2 regions of the Streptomyces sp. 147326 genome follow, and region 2 is predicted to be linked to the other one. Evidence: riboswitches for the same ligand, from Rfam matches in the RefSeq annotation. Region 2 holds a riboswitch; the other holds the start of a gene.
What was found. A riboswitch is a leader RNA that binds a small molecule or an ion and turns the genes downstream of it on or off. The one in region 2 is predicted to bind cyclic di-AMP.
Positions count from the first base shown of each region.

Region 1 (6,947 bases), 3.8 Mb from region 2:
GCCAGTGCGGCGACGGGCGGCTCAGGAACCACTCGCCGAAGCCCAGCGGGCGGCCTCCGGGCCCCTGGCCCGTGCCGGCGGCGGGTACGGCGTCGTGGAAGAGGCGGCCGGGGCGGGCGCCCAGCTCCTGGAGGAGGTGAGCGGTCTCCTCGATGAACTGCGGCGGGCCGCTGAGGTAGACGTCCTGGTCCGGCCACAGGGCGCGGTGGCCGAGCGCGGTCGCGAGCCGGTCGGTGGCCTGGTTGCGGTGCTGCCCGGGGGCGGGCGTGATGTAGGTGACGCCGAGCCAGCGGCAGGAGGCGGCGTACGCGTCGATGAGCGGGCGGTCGTAGAGGTGCGCGCCGTCCCGCGCCACCACGAAGAGCCGTACGTCCTGATCGGGAGGGTGTTCCGCGAGGTCCTCCAGCATGGCCCGGATCGGCGCCCAGCCGGTGCCGGCGGCGATGAAGCTGACGGGGCGGTCGGCGCGGCGGAAGGTCAGCCGACCGCCGGCGGCGCCGAGCCGCAGGACGTCGCCCGGCTGCGTCTCGCGGACCAGGGCGGTGCTGAGGCGCCCCTGGTCGATCCGGCTGACGTGGAGGTCTACGGTGCCGTCGGGGCGGGGGGCGTTGCCGATGGAGTAGGTGCGCCACGTCGTCGGGACCCGCTCGCTGCTCACGCTCGTGTACTGGCCCGGGAGGTAGGGGAAGGGGGCGTGCGGCCGCAGCGTCAGCACGCCGATGTCCGGCCCGTACTGGAGGTGGCGCACGACCTCCGCGTCCCACCACGGCGGGTCCGCGCTCGCGTCGGCGCCGGCGATCATCGCGTCGGCGATCACCTGGTAGGCCTCGGCCCAGGCCTTCTCGACCCGCGGCGTCCAGGCCTCTCCGGAGGTCTCGGCGAGGGCGGCGAGGAGGCTGCAGCCCACGGCCGCGTAGTGCTCGGGGCGGGCCAGGAACTTGCGGTGGTCGCGCCCCAGGTCGCGTAGGTAGGGGACGAGGCTCTCGTCGTCGAGATGGGCGATCACGTGGGTGAGCGCGGCGAAGAGGCGGTCCCGCTGCCGCTCCATGTCCTCGAAGGAGGCCGGGAAGAGGTCACGGATCCCGGGGTTGTGCCAGAAGAGGTGGGAGTAGAAGAACTTGACCGCGTGCTCGGCCCGCCTCTCCACCACCGCGAAACTGCTTTTCAAGATCCTCACATCCACAAAACCGAAAGTAGGAATGTCGGGGGAGGTGAGGTCAAGCGATGGGCGATCTACGGACAGCCGCGGCGAACGGGCCATATGGGATGGCGGTCCGGCGCCGGGATACGGTCGTGCCGTGCATGAGCAGACCCCCGCAGATCCCGCCGACACCCCTACCGCCGAGGGCCCGACCCTCTTCGACTGGGAGTTCGCGACCGACCCCTACCCGGCCTACGCCTGGCTGCGCGATCACTCCCCGGTGCACCGCACCAAGCTCCCCAGCGGGGTCGACGCCTGGCTGGTCACCCGGTACGCCGACGCCCGCCAGGCCCTCGCCGACCAGCGGCTGAGCAAGAATCCGGCGCACCACGCGGAGCCCGCGCACGCCAAGGGCAAGACCGGGATCCCGGGGGAGCGCAAGGCGGAGCTGATGACGCACCTGCTCAACATCGACCCGCCGGACCACACGCGGCTGCGGCGGCTGGTCTCGAAGGCGTTCACCCCGCGCCGCGTCGCCGAATTCACCCCGCGGGTGCAGGCGCTCACCGACCACCTGATCGACGCCTTCGCCGCGAAAGGGGAGGCGGACCTCATCCACGAGTTCGCCTTCCCGCTCCCCATCTACACCATCTGCGAGATGCTCGGCGTACCGCGCGAGGACCAGGACGACTTCCGCGACTGGGCCGGGATGATGATCCGCCACGGCGGCGGTCCGCGTGGCGGGGTCGCCCGGTCGGTGAAGCAGATGCGGACTTATCTGGGCGAACTCATCCACCGCAAAAGGGACGACCTGGGCAATGACCTCATCTCCGACCTGATCCGGGCGAGCGACCACGGCGACCACCTCACGGAGGCCGAGGCCACCGCCATGGCCTTCATCCTGCTCTTCGCCGGCTTCGAGACGACCGTGAACCTCATCGGCAACGGGGTCCACTCACTCTTCATGAACCCCGGCCAGCGCGACCGCCTCCAGCGCTCCCTCGCCGCCGGCGAGACCGGACTGCTGGCCACCGGCGTCGAGGAACTCCTGCGCTACGACGGCCCCGTGGAGCTGGCGACGTGGCGGTTCGCCACCGGGCCGCTGACCCTCGGCGGGCAGCGGATCGAGGCCGGGGACCCGGTCCTGGTCGTCCTCGCGGCCGCCGACCGCGATCCCGAACGGTTCGCGGAACCGGATACCCTCGACCTCTCCCGGACCGACAACCAGCACCTCGGGTACGGGCACGGCATCCACTACTGCCTGGGCGCTCCGCTCGCCCGGCTCGAAGGGCAGACGGCGCTCGCGACCCTGCTGACGCGGCTGCCCGATCTGGAACTAGCCGTTCCACCCCAAGACCTGCGCTGGCGCGGGGGGTTGATCATGCGAGGGCTACGTACTCTTCCCGTCCGGTTCACGGCTCAAAACACTTGCGCGGCTTCTGATGAAAAGTCAGATCCCGCTTGAACTTGTGACAATCGTTCGAGGCCCGCTAGGTTCTGCCGTTACCCCGCTGTTATGCGAAAGGTGCACCCTCATGCGTTCCGGGAACGGCCGCCACAGACGCCCCCGCCAGGTCCCCGCGCTGGTAGTCACAGCCGGAGTCACTGGCTCCGCGCTGGCTCTGCCGCTGCTAGCCGCCACCAATGCCACCGCTGCCGACACCGCGACCTGGGACAAGGTCGCCGAGTGCGAGAGCGGCGGCTCCTGGAGTGCCAACTCCGGCAGCGGCGCGTACGGCGGGCTGCAGTTCACCCAGGAGGAGTGGCAGAGCGCCGGCGGACTCGACTTCGCCGAGCGGGCCGACCTCGCGAGCCGGTCCCAGCAGATAGCCGTGGCCGAGCGGGTACTGGCCTCGCAGGGACCGCAGGCGTGGCCGCTGTGCGCCACCTCGGCCGGCCTGGAGCAGCAGGGCCCCGCCGCCAAGGTGGACCCGGGCCTGCCCGGCACCTCCGGCCCGATCGCCCCCTCCCCCTCCCGCCCGGACGACGCGGTGCCGTCCACCACCGGCGGCGAGCCGGCCAAGGACTTCGGCGCCCCGACCCACGCGGCGCCCAGCCCGACCGGCAGCCCCTTCCTCATCCCCGACGCGCCGTCCGTCGGACTGCCCGTCATGCCGGCGCCGGACGTTCCGACGACGCCTCCCGCCGACCCGTCCCAGCCGGTGCTCCCGGGCACCCCGGGCACCCCGGGCACCACGCCGCTGCCGCCCGCCGACCCGACGGCTCCGACCCTCCCGGTCGACCCCTCGGCGCCCACGACCCCGCCCGCCACCCCCGGTGCGACCCCGGTGGACCCCGCCGCCCCGACCGCTCCGGCGACGCCGGGCGCCGCTCCGGAAGCCGCTCCGGAAGCCACTCCGGGCGAAGGCAGCGGCAAGCACCGCGGCGCGCCCGCGGCCGAGGCCCCGGTCCCGTCTGACGCCGCGTCGAAGCCCACGTACACGGTCCGGGAGGGCGACAGCCTGGCGACCATCGCGGTTGCCAAGGGAGTCAAGGGCGGCTGGAACGGGCTCTACGAGGCCAACGAGCAGGTCATCGGCGAGGACGCCAACCTGATCAAGCCCGGCCAGAACCTGGATCTAAGCACGTAATAGGGACACTTCAACCACCCGGAAAGACCTGATTGTCGGTTATCTGTAAGTGAGACATGCGTCTCTTCCGGTCAACTGGCGTGTCCCGCCTCGGGGCTTCCGCAAACCCCGCCCTCACCTGCGCAAACGCCCCTGCGGGGAGCGCAAGTAGGGGCCCCCTCTCCCCGATGTTCCTCGTTGAACATCGGGGAGAGACCTGTCTACCTTCTGAATCGCCCGCCACCGCGGGCTCCTTCGACCGCATCGCCGAATCCTGCCGGCGGACGGGGGGAACAGTCGTCGCGTCAAGCGCCGAAGGCAGGAGCGGGGGAACCAAGGTAGGTGCCGGGAGCGGCCGTTGAGAGACGGTCACGCCACCGGCTAGGGGTTAAGACGTGCGCTAGGTCGCACGGCCGGGCAACTCACTCGCCCGAACCCGACAGCTCACCTCGCAGGCGTCGGTGAGGAGAAACTCCATGCTGCTTTCCGGCAAGGGCAAGCACCGTCGCGGCTCCAAGGCCGTCCGCATCGTCACGCTCGCCGGTGTCGCCGGTGTGGCCGTCGCCGCCCCCCTGATGGCCGCGGGCACCGCCAGCGCCGCCACCGCGTCCGAGTGGGACAAGGTCGCCCAGTGCGAGTCCGGCGGCAACTGGTCCATCAACACGGGCAACGGCTACTACGGCGGACTGCAGTTCTCGTCCTCCACGTGGGCCGCGTACGGCGGCAAGTCGTACGCCGCGCAGGCCAACCAGGCCTCGAAGTCCCAGCAGATAGCCGTCGCCGAGAAGGTCCTCAAGGGTCAGGGCAAGGGCGCCTGGCCGAGCTGCGGCAAGGGCCTGTCGAACTCCTCCTACACCGGTGGCGGCACGGAGACCTCGACGCAGAACAAGCCGAAGGCCGACTCGAAGAAGACCGAGCAGAAGGTCGCCCCGAAGGTCGCGCCGAAGAAGGAGACCAAGCGCTCCGAGGCCCCGACCACCCGCTCCGAGCGCCCCGCCGCCCCGAAGACCGGCAACGGCTCGTACGAGGTCAAGGCGGGCGACACCCTGGGCACCATCGCCGAGGCCAACGGCGTCAAGGGCGGCTGGGAGAAGCTCTTCGAGCTGAACAAGGACATCGTCTCGGACGCCGACCTGATCTTCCCGGGTCAGAAGCTGAAGCTCAGCTGAACACTGCGGCAATAGCCGCAGGAGCGTGCGCAACGCACAGCATTCCCCCCGCCCGGCGCGTCTCCCCCCACGCGCCGGGCGGCGGCGTGCGTACCGGGTGACGGGCGATATCCAGAGACCTATGTCCCGGAAGAGGGGTATTCGGTCCCTTTTTCGTCCCAGGGGTCGGGCGGTCGGGCGGTCGAGTGCTCCGGGCCGGTTAGGCTCTAAGCGGCAGGGCCGTCCCACGGCCTGACACGCCACCGCACACCCAGCGTCACATCCCAGAAGGAGATGCTCGTGCCGTCCATCGACGTCGTCGTAGCCCGGGAAATCCTGGACTCCCGAGGCAACCCCACGGTCGAGGTCGAGGTGGGCCTCGACGATGGCAGCACCGGCCGTGCTGCAGTTCCGTCCGGCGCCTCCACCGGTGCATTCGAGGCCATCGAGCTCCGTGACGGTGACCCCAACCGTTACTTCGGCAAGGGTGTCGAGAAGGCCGTCCTCGCCGTCATCGAGCAGATCGGCCCGGAGCTCGTCGGCTACGACGCCACCGAGCAGCGCCTGATCGACCAGGCCATGTTCGACCTGGATGCCACCGACAACAAGGGCTCGCTCGGCGCCAACGCCATCCTCGGCGTCTCCCTCGCCGTCGCGCACGCCGCGTCCGAGGCCTCGGACCTTCCGCTCTTCCGTTACCTCGGCGGTCCGAACGCGCACCTGCTGCCCGTTCCGATGATGAACATCCTCAACGGTGGGTCGCACGCCGACTCCAACGTGGACATCCAGGAGTTCATGATCGCCCCCATCGGCGCGGAGTCCTTCTCCGAGGCGCTGCGCTGGGGTGCCGAGGTCTACCACACCCTCAAGAAGGTCCTGCACACCAAGGGCCTCTCCACCGGCCTGGGCGACGAGGGCGGCTTCGCGCCGAACCTGGAGTCCAACCGCGCCGCGCTCGACCTCATCGTCGAGGCCATCAAGCAGGCCGGCTACACCCCGGGCAAGGACATCGCGCTCGCGCTCGACGTCGCCGCGTCCGAGTTCTACAAGGACGGCAAGTACGAGTTCGAGGGCCAGTCCCGCTCGGCCTCCGAGATGACCGACTACTACGCCGAGCTCGTCGAGGCGTACCCGCTCGTCTCCATCGAGGACCCGCTGTTCGAGGACGACTGGGCCGGCTGGAAGACCATCACCGACCGCCTCGGCGCCAAGGTCCAGATCGTCGGCGACGACCTCTTCGTCACCAACCCCGAGCGTCTGGCCCGCGGTATCGAGGAGGGCTCCGCGAACGCCCTGCTCGTCAAGGTGAACCAGATCGGTTCGCTGACCGAGACCCTGGACGCCGTCGAGATGGCCCAGCGCAACGGCTTCAAGTGCATGATGTCCCACCGCTCCGGTGAGACCGAGGACGTCACCATCGCCGACCTCGCCGTCGCCGTGAACTGCGGTCAGATCAAGACCGGCGCCCCGGCCCGCTCGGACCGCGTCGCCAAGTACAACCAGCTGCTGCGCATCGAGGAGATCCTCGACGACGCCGCGGTGTACGCGGGCCGCAGCGCCTTCCCGCGCTTCAAGGGCTAATCACCCCCCTGAGGGGCTGGCCTCCGTACGTCCCCGCACTCGGTCCCGTACCGTGTGCGGGGACGTATTTGCGTAGTGCGTACACAGGGGAGGCGGACCAATGGCCGGGAACCGGGATCGGTTCTCCACCTTCTCCACCGCGACCAGGCTCAAGCAGCTCGGCGAGCGGACCGCCGCCCACGTGTACCGCTCGCAGTCGCGCCGGCAGGTCCGCCGCAGCCGGCTCACCGGCCGGGCCGCGCTCCTGGTGCTCGTCCTCTGTACCCTGGTCGTCGCCCTCGCGTATCCGATGCGCCAGTACGTGTCCCAGCGCACGGAGATCGCGGAGCAGCAGCGGGCGGCCGCCACCGCGCGGGACCGCCTGGAGCGGTTGCGCGACGAGAAGGCCCGTTGGCAGGACGACGCCTACGCGGAGCAGCAGGCGCGCAGGCACCTGCACTTCCTGCGCCCGGGGGAGATCGGCTACATCATGAGCGACCCCGGGGCCCAGCCCGCGGAACCGCACCG
Region 1 is NZ_CP134201.1:5,370,542-5,377,488, forward strand. Features, by position in the region: gene RIU97_RS24640 (globin domain-containing protein) at 1-1,177, opposite strand, end outside; gene RIU97_RS24645 (cytochrome P450) at 1,299-2,606, shown strand; gene RIU97_RS24650 (transglycosylase family protein) at 2,677-3,732, shown strand; cyclic di-AMP (ydaO/yuaA leader) riboswitch at 4,012-4,184, shown strand; gene RIU97_RS24655 (transglycosylase family protein) at 4,188-4,880, shown strand; gene eno (phosphopyruvate hydratase) at 5,154-6,440, shown strand; gene RIU97_RS24665 (septum formation initiator family protein) at 6,541-6,947, shown strand, end outside.
Region 1: linked by a shared signal. The riboswitch ahead of RIU97_RS24655 (transglycosylase family protein) and the one ahead of RIU97_RS06965 (LysM peptidoglycan-binding domain-containing M23 family metallopeptidase) in region 2 are both predicted to bind cyclic di-AMP.

Region 2 (6,947 bases):
GGTGCAGGGCCAGGTTGAAGGTGCCCCAGTGGATCGGCAGCATCGTGCCGTGCGCGGTGCCGCCCTGCAGGTCGAGGTGGGCGCGCATGCCTTCCTCGGGGGTCATGTGGATGTCGGGCCAGTATTCCGAGTACGCCCCGATCTGGATCATCGTGGCGTCGAAGGGCCCGTGCTCGGCGCCGATCTCGTGGAAGCCGGGGAAGTACCCGGTGTCCCCGCTGTGGTAGATCCGGTGCTCGTCGCCCGCGACGACCCAGGAGGCCCACAGGGTGTGCTGCTGATTGCGCAGGCCGCGTCCGCAGAAGTGCCGGGCGGGGGTGGCCGTCAGCGAGAGCCCGGCGATCTTGGTGCTCTCGTTCCAGTCCAGCTCGCGCAGCCGGTCGGCGGACACGCCCCAGCGCTCCAGGTGCGCGCCCACGCCCAGCGGGACGGCGAAGACCGTGTCCGTACCGGCCAGGGCCTTGATGGTGGGCAGGTCGAGGTGGTCGTAGTGGTCGTGCGAGATCACCACGACGTCGACCTCGCCCAGCGAGGCCAGCGGGACCGGCACCGGGTGCAGCCGCTTGGGGCCGGCGAAGGGAAAGGGGGAGCAGCGATCGCCCCACACCGGGTCGAACAGCACGCGGCGGCCGTCGATCTCCGCGAGCACGCTGGAGTGGCCCATCCAGGTCAGCCGCAGACCGCTCACGGGCGGCTTCGCCAGCTCCGCGAGGGTCGTCGGGTACACGGGAATGGGCGCGGCCGGACTGCGCCGTACCCGCTGCTCCCGGTGGAAGTAGATCTTGGCGAACTCCGCCATCGACCCCGAGGGCCTGTTCCGGGCCCCGACCGGGTTCTGGAAGACGCCGTCGGCGAAGTTCGGCGAGCGGCGGATGCGGTCCAGCCGGGCACCGGACGGGTCCGCGCCGAAGGCTTCGGGCCGCAGGGCGCGCAGCCGGGGACGCAGGGGACGGGAGCCGGTCAAAGCGCCTCCAGGGAGGATGGAATAAGGGGTGGTCGTCTCTCTACGACCATCCCAACGCACACCGGCCCCGAAGGATTCCGCTTACCGCCCCGTCCCCTTCCGTCTACAGCGGCAGCAGGTCGGGCCGCTTCGCCTCGACGTGGTCCCCGGAGGACTCCCCGCGCAGCCGCCGGCCGATCCACGGCACGAGGTGGTCGCGGGCCCACTGGATGTTGTCGCGGGTCACGTCCACCGAGCCGCGCGGCCGCTGCGGCGGCCACGGCTGGTCGGGATCGGTCGGCACGTCCAGCCCGAGCACCTGCGCCGCCCGCAGCGCGACCCGCGTGTGCCCCTCGGGCGAGAGGTGCAGCCGGTCCATGTCCCACGCCCGCCGGTCCTGTACGGATTTCAGCGACCAGAGGTCGAGCACCGGGCAGTCGTAGCGGTCGGCGATGGCGCGCACGTGCGCGCTGTACGTCGCCACCTTGCCCCGGAGGTGCTTGAGGACCGGCACGCCCCGGGTGTCGAAGCCGGTCGTGATCATGACCTGGCCGACCGCGCCGGCGAGGTCGGCCACGGCCGCCTCGAACCGTTCCGCCACGTGGTCCGGGTCGCTGCCGGGCCGGATGATGTCGTTGCCGCCCGCGCAGAAGCTGACCAGGTCCGGTGCGAGGGCCTTGGCTCTCGGAAGCTGGTCGGCCACGATCTGGTCGAGGAGCTTCCCGCGCACCGCCAGATTCGCATAACGGAAGTCGTGCTCGTCGCGCTGATCGGCCAGGAGTACGGCGAGCCGGTCCGCCCAGCCGAGATGCGAATCCCCGGGTCCCGGGTCCCCCACGCCTTCGGTGAAGCTGTCCCCGATCGCCGCGTACGAGCCGATGGTCTTGAGTTTGGTCGTCGTCGCTGCCACGGGACACCATCCTTCACTCCCGTAACCAACCTACGCCAACGTAATGAGGGGTTGACGGACCGTGATCTCTACCACGTGGGGGATAAGGAATAAGTACACATGAGGCCGGGACCCCCCTCGGGTCCCGGCCTCACGCGTGTCCGTGCTCCGACGGCGGGTGCCGTCAGATGCTCACGCCCTTGGAGCGGAGGTAGGCCAGCGGGTCGATGTCGGAGCCGTACGAGGGGCCCGTGCGGATCTCGAAGTGGAGGTGCGGGCCGGTGGAGTTGCCCGTGGAGCCGGAGAGGCCGAGGGTCTGGCCGGCGGTGACGCTCTGGCCGGAGGAGACGGACAACTGGGACAGGTGGGCGTACTGGGAGTACTTGCCGTCCGCGTGCCGGATGACGACCTCGTTGCCGTACGCACCGCTCCAGCCGGCGGAGACCACGGTGCCCGCGCCGACGGCCTTGACGGTGGTACCGGAGCTCGCGATGAAGTCGACGCCGGTGTGGTAACCGGAGGACCACATGCTGCCCGCGACCTTGTACTGGGTGGAGATGCCGCCGCCGAGCGGGGCGACGAAGCCGGAGGCCGACTGCTGCCCGGCGGGAGCCTCGGCGGCGGGGTCCGGCCGCGCGGGGGCCTTCGCGGCCGGCTTCGGGGCCGCCTTGGGAGCCGCCTTGGGAGCCGCCTTCGGCGCCGCCTCGGGGGCGGACTGCGGAGCGGCCTCGGCCTCGGGAGCGGCCTCGGGAGCGGATTCCACCGGAGCCGCCTCGGCCGCACCGCCGAGGTTCAGCTTCAGGCCGGGGTGGATCAGCGACGGGTTGGCGCCGACCGCCTCGCGGTTGTCGGCGTACAGCTGTTCCCAGCCGCCGGACAGGTGCCGCTCGGCGGCGATCTTGGAGAGGTAGTCGCCCGGCACGACCGTGTAGACGCTCGGCGCGCTCTGCACGGCGGCGGCGGGCGCGGCCTGCAGTGCTACGGGGAGCTGCGGGGCCACCGCGGGGGCCACCGCGGTCGCGGCGGCCGGCGAGCCGCCCGCGTGGGCGCCGGCCGCGCCGATCAGCGGCAGCGCGAGGGCCGCGCCGCCGGTGCCTGCGACGGCGAAACCGCGCGATATCGAAAGGGACTTGGGTCGGCGGTGCTTACCCTTTGCAGGCATGGCGAATTCCTCTCCGGCGCCTGCGAGGTGAGCTGTCGGGTTCGGACTGGAGATGTCCGGACGTACATGAACGGCACATGTACGTCTTCACCCCGAGCCGTCCCGGCGAAAAGATCTCCGGAACAGCGGCTTACCTGGTTCCCCCGCTCCTGCCGCACGAATGGTCGGGTGCGGTTTCCGGGCGGCGGCAGGATTCGGCGATCCACCCGGATCGATCGCGAAGGTAATCCCTTGCGCCAGCAGGGAACAAGCCACGAATTTCCTGACGGAATCACAGGGATGGGGAATCGGCGAAATTCCGGTCACCCTCCGTCCATTACCCGCCGTCAACAACCCCCCTGACGGGGCCATTCGGCATTCGCGATCAGGCACTCACGGTCACCGTATGATCTGGCTCACGGGGACGTGCCCGATCTCGCCTCCGGATATGGCAAGTTGGCGCCAACCAGCTCAATTCGGACAGATGTCTCACCAGAAAGCGGAGGAGCTCACGTGACCCAGCAGATACAGGAGCCGGAGCTGACCGGAGTGCGCAATTTCCGTGATGTGGGCGGATTGCCGACTTCTGATGGACGAAGGGTCAGGACGGGACGACTCTTCCGAAGCGGACATCTCGCACATGCCACCGAAACCGATGCAGAGTTCCTCGCCTCGCTCGGCCTCCACACCGTCTTCGACTTCCGCAACGGCGCCGACCACGCGCTGGAGGGGCCGGACGTGGAACTGCCCGGCGTACGGAACGTGAACATCCCGCTCTCGGATCCGGCCGACGGCCGGGAGTTCTGGCGGCTGGTGCGCGACGGCGACCTCGGGCAGCTGCGCGCGATCCTGGGCGACGGCAAGGCCGCGGCCCGGATGACGAACTCGTACCGCAGGATCATCGAGCAGCGCACCGCCGAGCACAGCCGGGTCGTGCACGCGCTCGCCGAGGACAGCGTCCCCGCCCTCCTGCACTGCGCGGCCGGCAAGGACCGGGCCGGCCTGTCGATCGCCGTGACCCTGCTCGCGCTGGGCGTCGGGCGCGAGGCGATCGTGGCGGACTACCTGGAGTCAAACGCCCCGCACCGCCGCTACCGGGTGCGCCGCAGCGGCGCGTCCGACGAGGCCCGCTCCCCCGAGGTGATGGAGCTCCTCGCGCCGCTCTTCGACGCCCGTGCCGAGTACCTGGTCGCCGCGTTCGAGACCATCGACGAGACCTGGGGCGGGGTGGACCCCTACCTGGCGGAGGGCCTCGGGCTGAAGCCCGAGACCCTCGGCCGGCTGCGCGACCAACTGCTGGAGTAGACCGCCCGGAGCGGGCCGTCAGCGCTGGGCGACGGCCTGCTTCACCAGCGTCCTGCCGAAGTCCCACATCAGCCCGGACCCGCCGTGCGCCTCGTCCATGACCGCGCGGAAGGCGCCGACGAACCGGTCGACGTCCCGCTCGTCCACGACCAGCGGCGGGATGAGCTTGATGACCTCCAGGTGGTCCCCGGAGACCTGGGTGAGGATCCGGTGCTTCTGGAGCAGCGGCACCACGACCATCTGGGCGAAGAGCCCCTTGCGGGCCGCCTGCAGCATCGTCCACCGGCTGCGCAGCCCCAGCGAGGACGGCCGGCCGAACTCGATGCCGATCATCAGCCCGCGCCCCCGCACCTCGTGCAGCAGCTCGTACTCGTCCACCATGGCCGCGAGCCGCCCGCGCAGCAGGTCACCCGTGGCCCGGGCGTGCGCGACGAGCTCCTCGTCCTCCATGACCGACAGCACCGCCAGCCCGGCCGCCATCGCCTGCGCGTTGGACCCGAAGCTCGCGGAGTGGACGAGCACCCGGTCCATGGACGAGTAGACCTTCTTGAAGATCCAGTCCTTGCCCAGGGTCGCGCCGACCGGCACGTAGCCGCCCGACAGCGCCTTGGCCACGCACACCAGGTCCGGTTCCACGCCCGGCTCGTGCTGGTACGCGTAGAAGTCCCCGGTACGTCCGAGGCCGGTCTGCACCTCGTCCGCGATCAGCAGCGCCTTGTGCCGGTGCAGCAGTTCCTGCGCGGCGAGCAGGAACCCGGGCGGGGCCTCCAGTACCCCCTTGCCCTGGATCGGCTCCACGACGAAGGCGGCGACGTCGCCCTTGCGGAGCTCCCGCTCCAGGGCTCCCAGGTCACCCAGGGCGATCTTCGTGTCCGGGAGCAGGGGGGCGAAGCCGTCGCGGAACCCGCCCTCCCCGTTCACCGACAACGAGCCCGTGGTCAGGCCGTGGAAGGCGTGGTCGCAGTAGAGGATCCTGGGCCGCCCGGTGGCGAACCGGGCGAACTTCAGGGCCGTCTCCACCGCCTCGGTGCCGCTGTTGCCGAAGAAGACCCGGTCCAGGTGCGGACTGTACGAGAGCAGCTTCTCGGCCAGCAGCCCCGGCAGCGGCTGGCAGTCGAAGCGGGTGAGGTCGGCGAGCTGCGCGTCCAGGACGTCGTGCAGGGCCCGGCGGACGACCGGGTGGTGGCGGCCCAGGCCCATCACCCCGAAGCCGGCCAGCATGTCCAGGTAGTCGTTGCCCTCGGCGTCCCAGAAATGGGCGCCCTCGGCCCGCTCGTAGACCTTGTCGAAGCCGATGGTGTGCAGCATCCGGGGCAGTTGGTGGTTGAGGTGCCGGGCGTGCAGCTCGTACCGCTCCCCTCCGCGCGCGGCGAGCAGGGCGCCGAGGTCGAAGCCCTTGCCCCGGGCGCCCGCTCCTTCCTCCGCCGGGGTCATGCCGACGCGTCCCGGTTGCCGCCGATCGTCTCCCGGGCCGCTCGCAGGGATTCCTTGAGGGAGCCCATGGTGGCGAGGACGGCGGTGGGCTCGTAGCCGCAGTGCGCCATGCAGTTCGCGCAGCGCGGGTCCTTTCCGCGGCCGTACTTGCTCCAGTCGGTGTCGTTGATCAGCTCCCGGTACGTCGGTACGTAGCCGTCGCTCATCAGATAGCAGGGGCGCTGCCAGCCGAAGAGGGAGTAATTCGGAATGGCCCAGGCCGTGCAGGGGAAATCGGCTTTCCCTTCCAGGAAGTCCAGGAAGAGCGGCGAGTGATTGAGCCGCCAGCGCCGCCGGTTGCCGCCCGCGAAGGCCTTCCTGAAGAGTTCCCGCGTCTGTTCGACGCCGAGGAAGTGTTCCTGGTCGGGGGCCTTTTCGTAGGCGTAGGCGGGCGAGATCATCATCTCGTCGACCTGCAGGTCGTCGTTGAGGTAGTTGAGCACCTCGATGATCGTCTGCGGGGTGTCCGTGTTGAAGAAGGTGGAGTTGGTGGTCACCCGGAACCCGCGCTTCTTCGCCTCCTTGATGGCCGCGACCGCCTCGTCGAAGACGCCTTCCTTGGCCACGGACTCGTCGTGGCGCTCGCGCAGGCCGTCGATGTGCACGGCGAAGGCGAAATACGGGGAAGGGGTGAACTTCTCGATCTTCTTGCGCAGGAGCATCGCATTGGTGCAGAGGAATACGTACTTCCGCCTCGCCACCAACTGCCGGACGATCTCGTGGATCTGCGGGTGCATCAAGGGCTCGCCGCCCGCGATGGACACCATCGGCGCGCCGGACTCCAGCACGGCGCCGACCGCCTGGGCGACCGGCATGCGCTGCTTGAGCACCCCGGCCGGATGCTGGATCTTTCCGCAGCCCTCACAGGCCAGGTTGCAGGCGTAGAGCGGCTCCAGCTCGACGATCAGCGGGAACTTCTCACGCTTGCGGAGCTTCTGTTCGAGAAGATAGGTCCCGACCCTGATGGACTGGCGCAGCGGCATGGCCATCTGGCTCACCTCCTGGGGAGCAGCAAAGAACGGTGCCATTCGTAAAACGCGGGCAGTACGGCACGCAGAACGCGGAAGGCCGATATTCCCCCGCGAACCGTGCCGATACGGACGAGCTCATGCTCCGGAGCGTCCACGATCACCCGGACGGCCGCAACCGGGCGGCCGCCGCCCGGGCAGGGGCCTCCACGGGTGGCGGTCCACAGG
Region 2 is NZ_CP134201.1:1,521,644-1,528,590, forward strand. Features, by position in the region: gene RIU97_RS06955 (MBL fold metallo-hydrolase) at 1-964, opposite strand, end outside; gene RIU97_RS06960 (SGNH/GDSL hydrolase family protein) at 1,068-1,853, opposite strand; gene RIU97_RS06965 (LysM peptidoglycan-binding domain-containing M23 family metallopeptidase) at 2,017-2,994, opposite strand; cyclic di-AMP (ydaO/yuaA leader) riboswitch at 2,999-3,204, opposite strand; gene RIU97_RS06970 (tyrosine-protein phosphatase) at 3,487-4,278, shown strand; gene RIU97_RS06975 (aspartate aminotransferase family protein) at 4,297-5,712, opposite strand; gene hpnH (adenosyl-hopene transferase HpnH) at 5,709-6,740, opposite strand; gene RIU97_RS06985 (1-hydroxy-2-methyl-2-butenyl 4-diphosphate reductase) at 6,746-6,947, opposite strand, start outside.